Tistrella bauzanensis: one gene and its partner. The protein of the gene in region 1 interacts with the protein of each later gene in a pairwise test. Links are inferred from orthologs where the notes say so. Each region holds a gene or a part of one and is shown in the gene's direction. Other genes may lie near its edges.

Region 1 (4,840 bases):
GACAGAACCACATGTCTGGCGACATGATCGCCATACATGTACTGGCGTTCGGACCCGCTGGACCGGGTCTGCCTCTTATCCGAAGCAAGGCTCCTGCCATGACCACCCAGACCAATAACCCCGCCCAGGCCACCAGTCCCGACCGCCCTGGTGCCGCTGCCCATCAGGCCGTGGACACCACCAACGCCACCGCCGTCAATGCCGGCGACCGGGTGGTGATCTTCGACACCACGCTGCGCGACGGCGAGCAGTGCCCCGGTGCGTCGATGACGCTGGACGAGAAGCTGCGCGTGGCCGAGATGCTGGAGCGGCTGGGCGTCGACGTGATCGAGGCCGGCTTCGCCATCGCATCGAACGGCGATTTCGAGTCGGTCTACAAGGTTGCCGAGCGGTCGCGTGAGGCGGTGATCTGCAGCCTGGCGCGCGCGAAACATGCCGATATCGAACGGGCGGCCGAAGCGCTGAAGCCCGCGCGCCGCAAGCGCATCCACACCTTCATCTCCACCAGCCCGCTGCATCGCAAGTTCAAGCTGAACATGGATGAGGCGCAGGTTCTGGAGGCGATCGCCGACAGCGTATCCTTCGCCCGCCGCTTCACCGACGATGTGGAATGGTCGTGCGAGGACGGCACCCGCACCGAACCCGAATTTCTGTTCAAGGCGATCGACGTGGCGATCGCGAGCGGCGCCACCACGATCAACGTCCCCGACACGGTGGGCTATACCGTGCCTGAGGAATACATCGCGCTGATCCGGGCGATCCGCGACAACGTCGCCAATATCGACAAGGCGATCCTGTCGGCCCATTGCCATAACGATCTGGGCCTGGCGGTGGCGAATTCGCTGGCGGCGGTCGCGGCCGGTGCCCGGCAGGTGGAATGCACTGTCAACGGCATCGGCGAGCGCGCGGGCAACGCGGCGCTGGAAGAGATCGTGATGGCGCTGCGCACCCGCGCCGACATCATGGGGGTGCGTACCGGCATCGACACCAGCACCATCACCCAGGCGTCGCAGCTTGTGTCGGCGGTGACCGGCTTCCCGATCCAGTACAACAAGGCGATCGTGGGCCGGAATGCCTTCGCGCATGAAAGCGGCATCCATCAGGACGGAATGCTGAAGAATGCCCAGACCTACGAGATCATGACCCCTGAATCGGTGGGCGTGAACAAGTCGTCGCTGGTGATGGGCAAGCATTCCGGCCGTCATGCCTTCAAGACCAAGCTGAAGGAGCTGGGCTTCGAACTGGGCGACAATGCGGTTGAAGACGCGTTCCGCCGGTTCAAGGATCTGGCCGATCGCAAGAAGACCGTGTTCGACGACGATCTGGTCGCCCTGGTCAGCGACGAGGTGGGCCATGAGGGCGAAAGCCTGAAGCTGGTCGCGCTGTCGGTCGCCTGCGGCATCGGTGTGGACCACAATGCCACGGTCACCATCGAGCAGCATGGCAGCCCCCATTCGGCCAGCGCCGGCGGCAATGGCCCGATCGATGCGGTGTTCGACGCGATCCGCAAGGCGATCCCGCATGAAGCGGTGCTGCAACTGTATCAGGTGCATGCGGTCACCGAGGGCACCGACGCCCAGGCGCGGGTGACCGTGCGCCTGAAGGCCCGCGGCCGCAGCCATGGCGGCACCGGGTCTGATCCCGACACCGTGGTCGCATCGGCCAGCGCCTATGTGAATGCCCTGGCCAAGCTGCTTGAGAAAGCGGCCGATGCCCCTGAAGAGGCGGCCGATCCGGCGATCCGCAGCGCCGCGATCTGACCGCCTGATCCGGCCTTCCCGTTTCGGCACCCCCGCCGGACGGACGGCGCCCGCGGACCGGCCCCCGCCCGGTCCGCGGGCGCCGACGCGTTTGATGCCAAGACACTGAATTGGCGGTTTCAATGCGGGACAGAATGTGGCGTAATCTCGCCGCGTTCGCCCGCCCGCTCGTCAGACGAGTTGCGAGGGCGCCAGCTTCGACGCCGTCGGCCACGTCATCCGGTCGGACGACAGACAGACCAGATCCAGCGAGCAAAGCCAGCTACATGTTCTCGAGCCTCCTCGGCATCCTCTCGGCCGACATGGCCATCGACCTCGGCACTGCCAACACGCTCGTTTATGTGAAGGGCCGCGGCATCGTGCTCAATGAGCCGTCAGTGGTCGCCATCATGAACATCAAGGGCAAGAAGCAGGTTCTCGCCGTCGGCGAGGAGGCCAAGCTGATGCTTGGCCGCACGCCCGGCAATATCGAGGCGATCCGCCCGCTTCGCGACGGCGTCATCGCCGATTTCGAAGTTGCCGAAGAGATGATCAAGCACTTCATCCGCAAGGTGCACAACCGTCGCACCTTCGCGAGCCCGCAGATCATCGTCTGCGTCCCCTCTGGCTCGACCGCGGTCGAGCGCCGGGCGATCCAGGAATCGGCCGAAAGCGCCGGTGCCCGCCGGGTGTTCCTGATCGAGGAACCGATGGCGGCGGCGATCGGCGCCGGCCTGCCGGTGACCGAGCCGACCGGGTCGATGGTGGTCGATATCGGCGGCGGCACCACCGAGGTGGCGGTGCTGTCGCTGGGCGGCATCGTCTATTCGCGGTCCGTGCGTGTGGGCGGCGACAAGATGGATGAGGCGATCATCGCTTATATCCGTCGCAACCATAACCTGCTGATCGGCGAGTCGAGCGCCGAACGGATCAAGACCGAGATCGGATCGGCCTGCCCGCCGGCCGATGGCGACGGCAAGGTGCTGCAGATCAAGGGCCGTGACCTGATGCACGGCGTGCCGCGCGAGATCGTGATCACGGAACGCCAGATCGCCGAAAGCCTGACCGAGCCCGTGGGCGCGATCGTCGAGTCGGTGAAGGTGGCGCTGGAGCATACCGCCCCCGAACTGGCGGCCGACATCGTCGACAAGGGCATCGTGCTGACCGGTGGTGGCGCGCTGCTGGGCAATCTGGACCTGGTGCTGCGCAATGCGACTGGCCTGCCGGTCTCGATCGCCGACGATCCGCTGTCCTGCGTGGCTCTGGGCACCGGCCGGGCGCTGGAAGAGATGAAAAAGCTGAAACACGTTCTGTACGAGCAGTACTGACCGCTCAGAATGCTCACGCGACCGGCCGGTGGTATATCGGCCGGTCTCGTGTCATGCTTGATAGCGAGACGAACCCCTGCTTTGGGGAGATCGGACCGTGAAGCCCTTCGGATATGGCCGCGCCGTGGCCCAACCGCTTCGCCAACTGGCGCACCGTTTTGCCTTCGGTGCGCTGATGATCGGGGCGGTGGGGTTGATGATCGCGACCCGTTTCGATGTCGTGCCGGCAACCCAGCTGCGCACCACGATCGCCGACGCCGCAGCCCCGGCGCTGGAGCTGTTCTCGCGTCCGGTGGCCAGCCTGACCGGCCTGACTGACCGCATCGACGACCTGACCAATCTGGCCGCCGAGAACACCCGGCTGACCGAGCAGAACGAACGCCTGCGCCATTGGGAGCAGGTTGCCCTGCGGCTGGCGGCCGAGAACACCGCGCTCCGGCGCCAGTTGGGTGTGGTGCCGGATCCGGAACAGCGCTTCCTGTCGGCTCGCATTCTGGCCGATACCGGCGGCCCCTTCGTGCGCACCCTGCTGATTTCCGCCGGCGCCCGCGACGGCATGGCCCGTGACGGCATCGCCGTCACCTCGGCCGGGCTGGTCGGGCGGGTGATCCAGGTGGGTGAAACCTCGTCGCGGCTGCTGCTGCTGTCGGACCTGAACAGTCGGGTGCCGGTGACGGTTGAAACCGCCGACGGCACCGGACAGCGGGCGATTCTGGCCGGCGACAATTCGTCGCGCCCGGCACTGGCCTATCTGCCGGCCCATGCCCTGCCGCAGGTCGGCGCGCGCGTCGTGACATCGGGGGAGGGCGGTGTGTTCCCGCCTGGTCTGGCCGTCGGCCGGGTGATGGCCATCGATGACGGCATGGCCCGGGTCGAGCCGTTCGTGGATTGGCGGCGGCTCGATTTCGTGCGCATCCTGCTCGGCACCGAATTCGAGCCGGCGAGGGTTCCGGAACCGTCTCCGGCCCTGCCTGTGCCGCCGACCCCGGCCCCGACCTCCGCGCGCTGAGGATGACGTCCCTGTGACCGTGCCAGCTTCCACGAATACGATGGCCCCATGAAGGTGACGTCGGAGTGACATTGTCCCTCGGTGGCGGCAATGCCGCGGAGACCGGCGGGCTCTGCCGCCGTGGCGGCATGGCGGGCGCGCGGCGATGAACGAGACCCTGCTTCAGAAACTCGACCACTGGGTGCGTGCGGCGGTGCCGTTTCTGGTCAGCCTGGCGCTGGTGCTGATGGCCGCTGCCCCCTGGTATCGGCTGGGCGGCACCGCGATGATGCCCTGGGCGGCCTTGATCGCGGTGACGTATTGGAGCATCTATCGTCCTGACCGGCTGCCTTACTGGGCGGTGTTCATTCTGGGACTGGTCGAGGACGCCATCGGCTGGGGTCCGCTTGGACAGACGGCGCTGGTGCTGCTGGTGGTGCGCGGCATGCTGGTCAGCCAGCGCAAGGTGTTCCGCGGCAAATCGTTCCTGCTGATCTGGGCGGCGTTTGCGGCGGTGGCCTTCGTTGCCTGCGGCCTCGTCTGGCTGACCACCATGATCTATGCCTGGACGGCGCTGTCGCCGGCCCCGGCGATCGCCCAGTGGGCGGCGAGCGTCGCCGCCTATCCGCCGGCAGCCTGGCTGCTGGGCCAGATCCACGCGCTGGCACTGCGCCGGCGCTGATATCCCTGACGTCGCCATGGCGTGCCGGCCCGCCTTGGGCCCGTGCCTGTGATCCCGGCATGATGCGGAAGCCCCGATGCGCGAAGAACAGAACCGACACAGG
Region 2 (4,244 bases), on another replicon or contig:
GGCGATCACGAGCGTCGACCTCAGGATCGCCGGCCAGTTCGCGGTGCGGCTGACCGATGCGGCCAGTCTGGCCGAACGAATGAAGCCGGTGATCAAGCGACCACCGGCCAAGGCGGGGGTGGCGGCGACCGGCCCCGGCCTCGACGCCTGACGACGCACGATACGGCACGACACGGACCAGACGACCCGAACGATAACGCGCAGATCCCCGACAGGGCGGCAAACGGCCCGCAGGATCATGGATGGAAGGTGGGACCAGGAATGGCGAAGGGGCGCGGCGGCCTGATTGCGGCACTCGACATCGGCACCACCAAGGTGGTCTGCTTCATCGCCGAAGGCGACGGGCATGGCCGCTGGCGGGTGCGCGGCATCGGCCATCAGGCGGCGCGCGGCCTGCGTGCCGGGCTGATCGTCGATATGGTCCAGGCCGAGGCATCGATTCTGGCGGCGGTGCATGCGGCCGAGCAGATGTCGGGCGAGACCATCGAACGGGTGGTGGTGGCCCTGCCGTCGACGGTGATGGCGAGCCATCTGATCGACCTTGAGGTGGAGATTGCCGGCCACGCGGTCGCCGATGCCGATATCCGACGGATCTATACCGAGGGGCGGCGCATGTTCGCGGGCGATGAGCGCGCGGTCATTCATGCCCTGCCGGTCGATCATTCCATCGACGAGGCCGGCGGCATCCGGGATCCGCGCGGCATGTATGGCGAGCGGCTGGGTGTCAGCATGCATGTCATCACCGCCCAGTCGAGCCCCTGGCGGAACCTTGAGCTGTGCATCGCCCGCTGCCACCTGGAAATCGAATCGGTCGTCGCCTCGCCCTTCGCCGCCGGCCTGGCCTGTCTGGTGGATGACGAGCGCAACATGGGCACCACCGTGGTCGACATGGGCGGCGGCGGCACCACCATGGCCGTGTTCTTCAATGGCAGCGTCATCCATGTCGACGGTTTCGGCATCGGCGGCCTGCATGTCACCCGCGATATCGCCCAGGTGCTGGAAACCCCGCTGGTTCATGCCGAGCGGATGAAGACGCTGTACGGCTCGGCAATCGCCACGCCATCGGATGCGCGCGAACTGATCGAACTGCCACGGGTGGGCGAGCCCGACGGCGTGCAGAACGTGCCGCGTTCTCTGCTGGTCAACATCGTCCGGCCGCGGATCGAGGAGACCCTTGAACTGATCCGCGAGCAGCTTGAAAAAAGCGGCCTGGCCGATGTCGGCGCCAAGCGCGTGGTGCTGACCGGCGGCGCCTCGCAGCTTCAGGGCCTGCGTGAGCTGGCGGGCCGGGTGCTGGGTCGTCAGGTTCGGCTGGGCCGGCCGATCGCGGCCTCGGGCGAGATCGAGCAGTCGGGTGGCGCCGGCTTTTCGGTGGTGACCGGGCTGATCGCCCATGCGGTGGCCGATTGGGGCGAGGTGGGCGAGCGTGATGCCGGCCCCGATGCCGGCCGCGGCACCCTTGGCCGGCTTGGCCGCTGGCTGAAGGCGAACTTCTAGATGACCGGCGGGGGTCAGACGGTCTGACCCGCGTCCCAAAGTTTCCGGGGCCCTGCGACGGCGATCTGCGGCAGGGTCCATCGAGCAAAGTCCGAGCGACCAGGAGGCAACACAATGTCCCTTAATCTCAGCATCCCCGACAGCATGCAGTTGACCCCGCGCATCACCGTGATCGGTGTTGGCGGCGCCGGCGGCAATGCGGTCAACAACATGATCAACGCCCAGCTTGAGGGCGTCGAATTCATCGTCTGCAACACCGACGCCCAGGCATTGAGCCAGAGCCAGTCGGAGCGGCGCATCCAGCTTGGCCACCAGATCACTCATGGTCTGGGTGCGGGCGCGCGCCCCGAGGTCGGCCGCGCGGCCGCCCAGGAGACGATGGAAGAGATTTCCGAATATCTCGACGGCAGCCACATGGTGTTCGTCACCGCCGGCATGGGCGGCGGCACCGGCACCGGTGCCGCACCGGTGATCGCCCAGGTCGCCCGCGAAAAGGGCATCCTGACCGTCGGTGTGGTGACCAAGCCCTTCCATTTCGAGGGCACCCGCCGCATGCGGCTGGCCGAGACCGGCATCGACGAACTGCAGAAGTATGTCGACACCCTGATCGTCATCCCGAATCAGAACCTGTTCCGGGTGGCCAATGAGCGCACGACCTTTGCCGATGCGTTCAAGATGGCCGACGACGTGCTGTATGCCGGCGTGCGCGGCGTGACCGATCTGATGGTCATGCCCGGCCTGATCAACCTGGACTTCGCCGATATCCGGACCGTGATGAGCGAGATGGGCAAGGCGATGATGGGCACCGGCGAGGCCGGTGGCGACAACCGCGCGATCGAGGCCGCCGAGGCCGCGATTTCCAACCCGCTGCTCGACGACGTGTCGATGAAGGGCGCGCGCGGCGTGCTGATCAACATCACCGGCGGCGGCGACATGACCCTGTACGAGGTCGACGAGGCCGCCAACCGCATCCGCGAGGAAGTCGACCCCGACGCCCATATCATCTTCGGCTCGACCTTCGATCCCAGCCTGGAAGGCACGGTTCGCGTGTCGGTCGTGGCAACGGGCATCGATGCCGAGGAAGTCGCCCGCCAGCGCGCCCGCCGCGAACAGGAAGCCGAAGCTGCCGCCCGTGGCCAGGCCCAGGCCAATGCGACCGCGCAGGCCCAGGCCCGCGCCGACGCCCAGCAGGCGGCCGCCATGCAGCATGCGCCGCAGATGGCCGCCGGCGGCGGCATGAACCGCCAGCGCCCGGCGATGGAAAGCCAGGCGCCGGTCATCACCACCACCCGTGGCGATGCCCGTGGCGGCCAGCCGCAGATGCCGCGGGGCGAGGTGGATGATGGCAGCTTCATCGCGCCGGAGCCGGTGCGGGCGCCCGAGCGCCCGGCCCATGCGGCCCAGTCGCATGCCGAGGCGCATGATGGCGCGCTGAACCTGCCTGCCACCGCCCGCGTCGCCGAGACGGCCAACCGGTCGGTGGTCGATGATCGCCCGGCCACCGAAGCGGCCCCCCGCAAGCTGTCGTTCCTGCAGCGGATGACGGGTGGCCACCGCCGCGAGGCAGATGTGCCGGCCCGCCCGGCAGACGAACAGCCCCGTCGCACGCCGCGGCTGGATCATGTCGAAGGCTCTGCCGCCCCGCGCGCGGCCGAAGAGGAGACCGACCTGCTGGAGATCCCGGCCTTCCTGCGCCGTCAGGCCAATTGAGCCCGACGACCTGACGGGCGTCATCCCCGGGCCGGCCGGCCGCTTCGGCGGCCCGCCGGGGCCTGGGGGATGGCGGCTCCGCCATAGACGACCCGGCCTGCCGCGATCTGCCCGCGGTGGCCAGGTCTGCCGATAAAGCCGGCCGCACCGACGGATCCGCGCGACGATCGCGTTCCGCCATCTTGGGCGGAGGCGATGCGCAGCCGTGGTGCCCCGGGCTGCAAGCCTGCGCGTCCGGTCGCTCGGAAGCGCGCAGACGGGCGCCGGCTCGTGCCGTCACGGCACGGGCCGGCGTCTTCTTTTTTTGAAATGGCATCTTTTCTCGAATCGGCACCAGGGCGGGCACCCTGGCCGTCATGCCTGCCCGGCGATGTCACGGCTGATGACGGTGGTGCTGTTACAATTGGTAACAAAGAGTGATTTGTGAGCTGACGCGCGGCTTGCTACCTGTTCACTGACGGATCCCGCCATGGATCCACGCTGGCCGACAGATGGCCCGCCTGTTTCGGCAGACCACGACGATCCGCAGACGACGGTGTCGCACCGCCGATCGACCCATTGCCGAACAGACATGCCGACCGGCCGCATTTGTGAACGGAGCCTTTGACCGTGTACCTCAACGACATCCACGACAGCGCCGATTTCTTCCGCCGTGCCGCGCCTCTGGGCGTCGTCCGTCAGCGGACGCTGGCCGTGCCGATGCGGTGCAGCGGCATCGGTCTGCATAGCGGCATGCCCGTCGAGATGATCCTGCGCCCGGCGCCGGTGGACAGCGGTATCCGCTTCCGCCGGACCGATCTTGGGGGCGTGATCGTGCCGGCGCGGCATGACACCATCATCAACACCCGGCTGTGCAGCATGTTGGGCGTTCCGGCTATGGGTGACCGGCCGGCGGCGAGCGTGTCGACGGTTGAACATCTGATGGCGGCGCTGGCCGCGGCCGGGATCGATAATCTGCTGGTCGATATCGACGGGCCGGAAGTGCCGGTGATGGACGGCAGTTCGCGCCCCTTTCTGTTCCTGATCGACTGCGCGGG

The links. The genes of interacting proteins can lie anywhere in the genome.
Region 2: the proteins of IEW15_RS09370 (region 1) and ftsZ interact in binary tests that used the Escherichia coli proteins (3 or more experiments, as listed by UniProt). The link is inferred for Tistrella bauzanensis from one-to-one orthologs.

What each region holds. Positions count from the first base shown.
Region 1 is NZ_BMDZ01000017.1:63,972-68,811, forward strand. What follows is about bases 1,088-4,046. They hold IEW15_RS09370 (rod shape-determining protein), read left to right. Parts: upstream 1,088-2,026; coding sequence 2,027-3,067; downstream 3,068-4,046. Other genes in these bases: IEW15_RS09365 (2-isopropylmalate synthase), read left to right, coding at 1,088-1,760; mreC (rod shape-determining protein MreC), read left to right, coding at 3,165-4,046. In the rest of the region: more of IEW15_RS09365, read left to right, coding at 99-1,087; more of mreC, read left to right, coding at 4,047-4,076; rod shape-determining protein MreD, read left to right, coding at 4,222-4,737; mrdA (penicillin-binding protein 2), read left to right, coding at 4,814-4,840. UniProt on the Escherichia coli protein: Forms membrane-associated dynamic filaments that are essential for cell shape determination. Acts by regulating cell wall synthesis and cell elongation, and thus cell shape.
Region 2 is NZ_BMDZ01000001.1:124,267-128,510, forward strand. The notes cover bases 977-3,909. They hold ftsZ (cell division protein FtsZ), read left to right. Parts: upstream 977-1,611; coding sequence 1,612-3,207; downstream 3,208-3,909. Other genes in these bases: ftsA (cell division protein FtsA), read left to right, coding at 977-1,497; lpxC (UDP-3-O-acyl-N-acetylglucosamine deacetylase), read left to right, coding at 3,817-3,909. In the rest of the region: IEW15_RS00510 (cell division protein FtsQ/DivIB), read left to right, coding at 1-151; more of ftsA, read left to right, coding at 262-976; more of lpxC, read left to right, coding at 3,910-4,244. UniProt on the Escherichia coli protein: Essential cell division protein that forms a contractile ring structure (Z ring) at the future cell division site. The regulation of the ring assembly controls the timing and the location of cell division.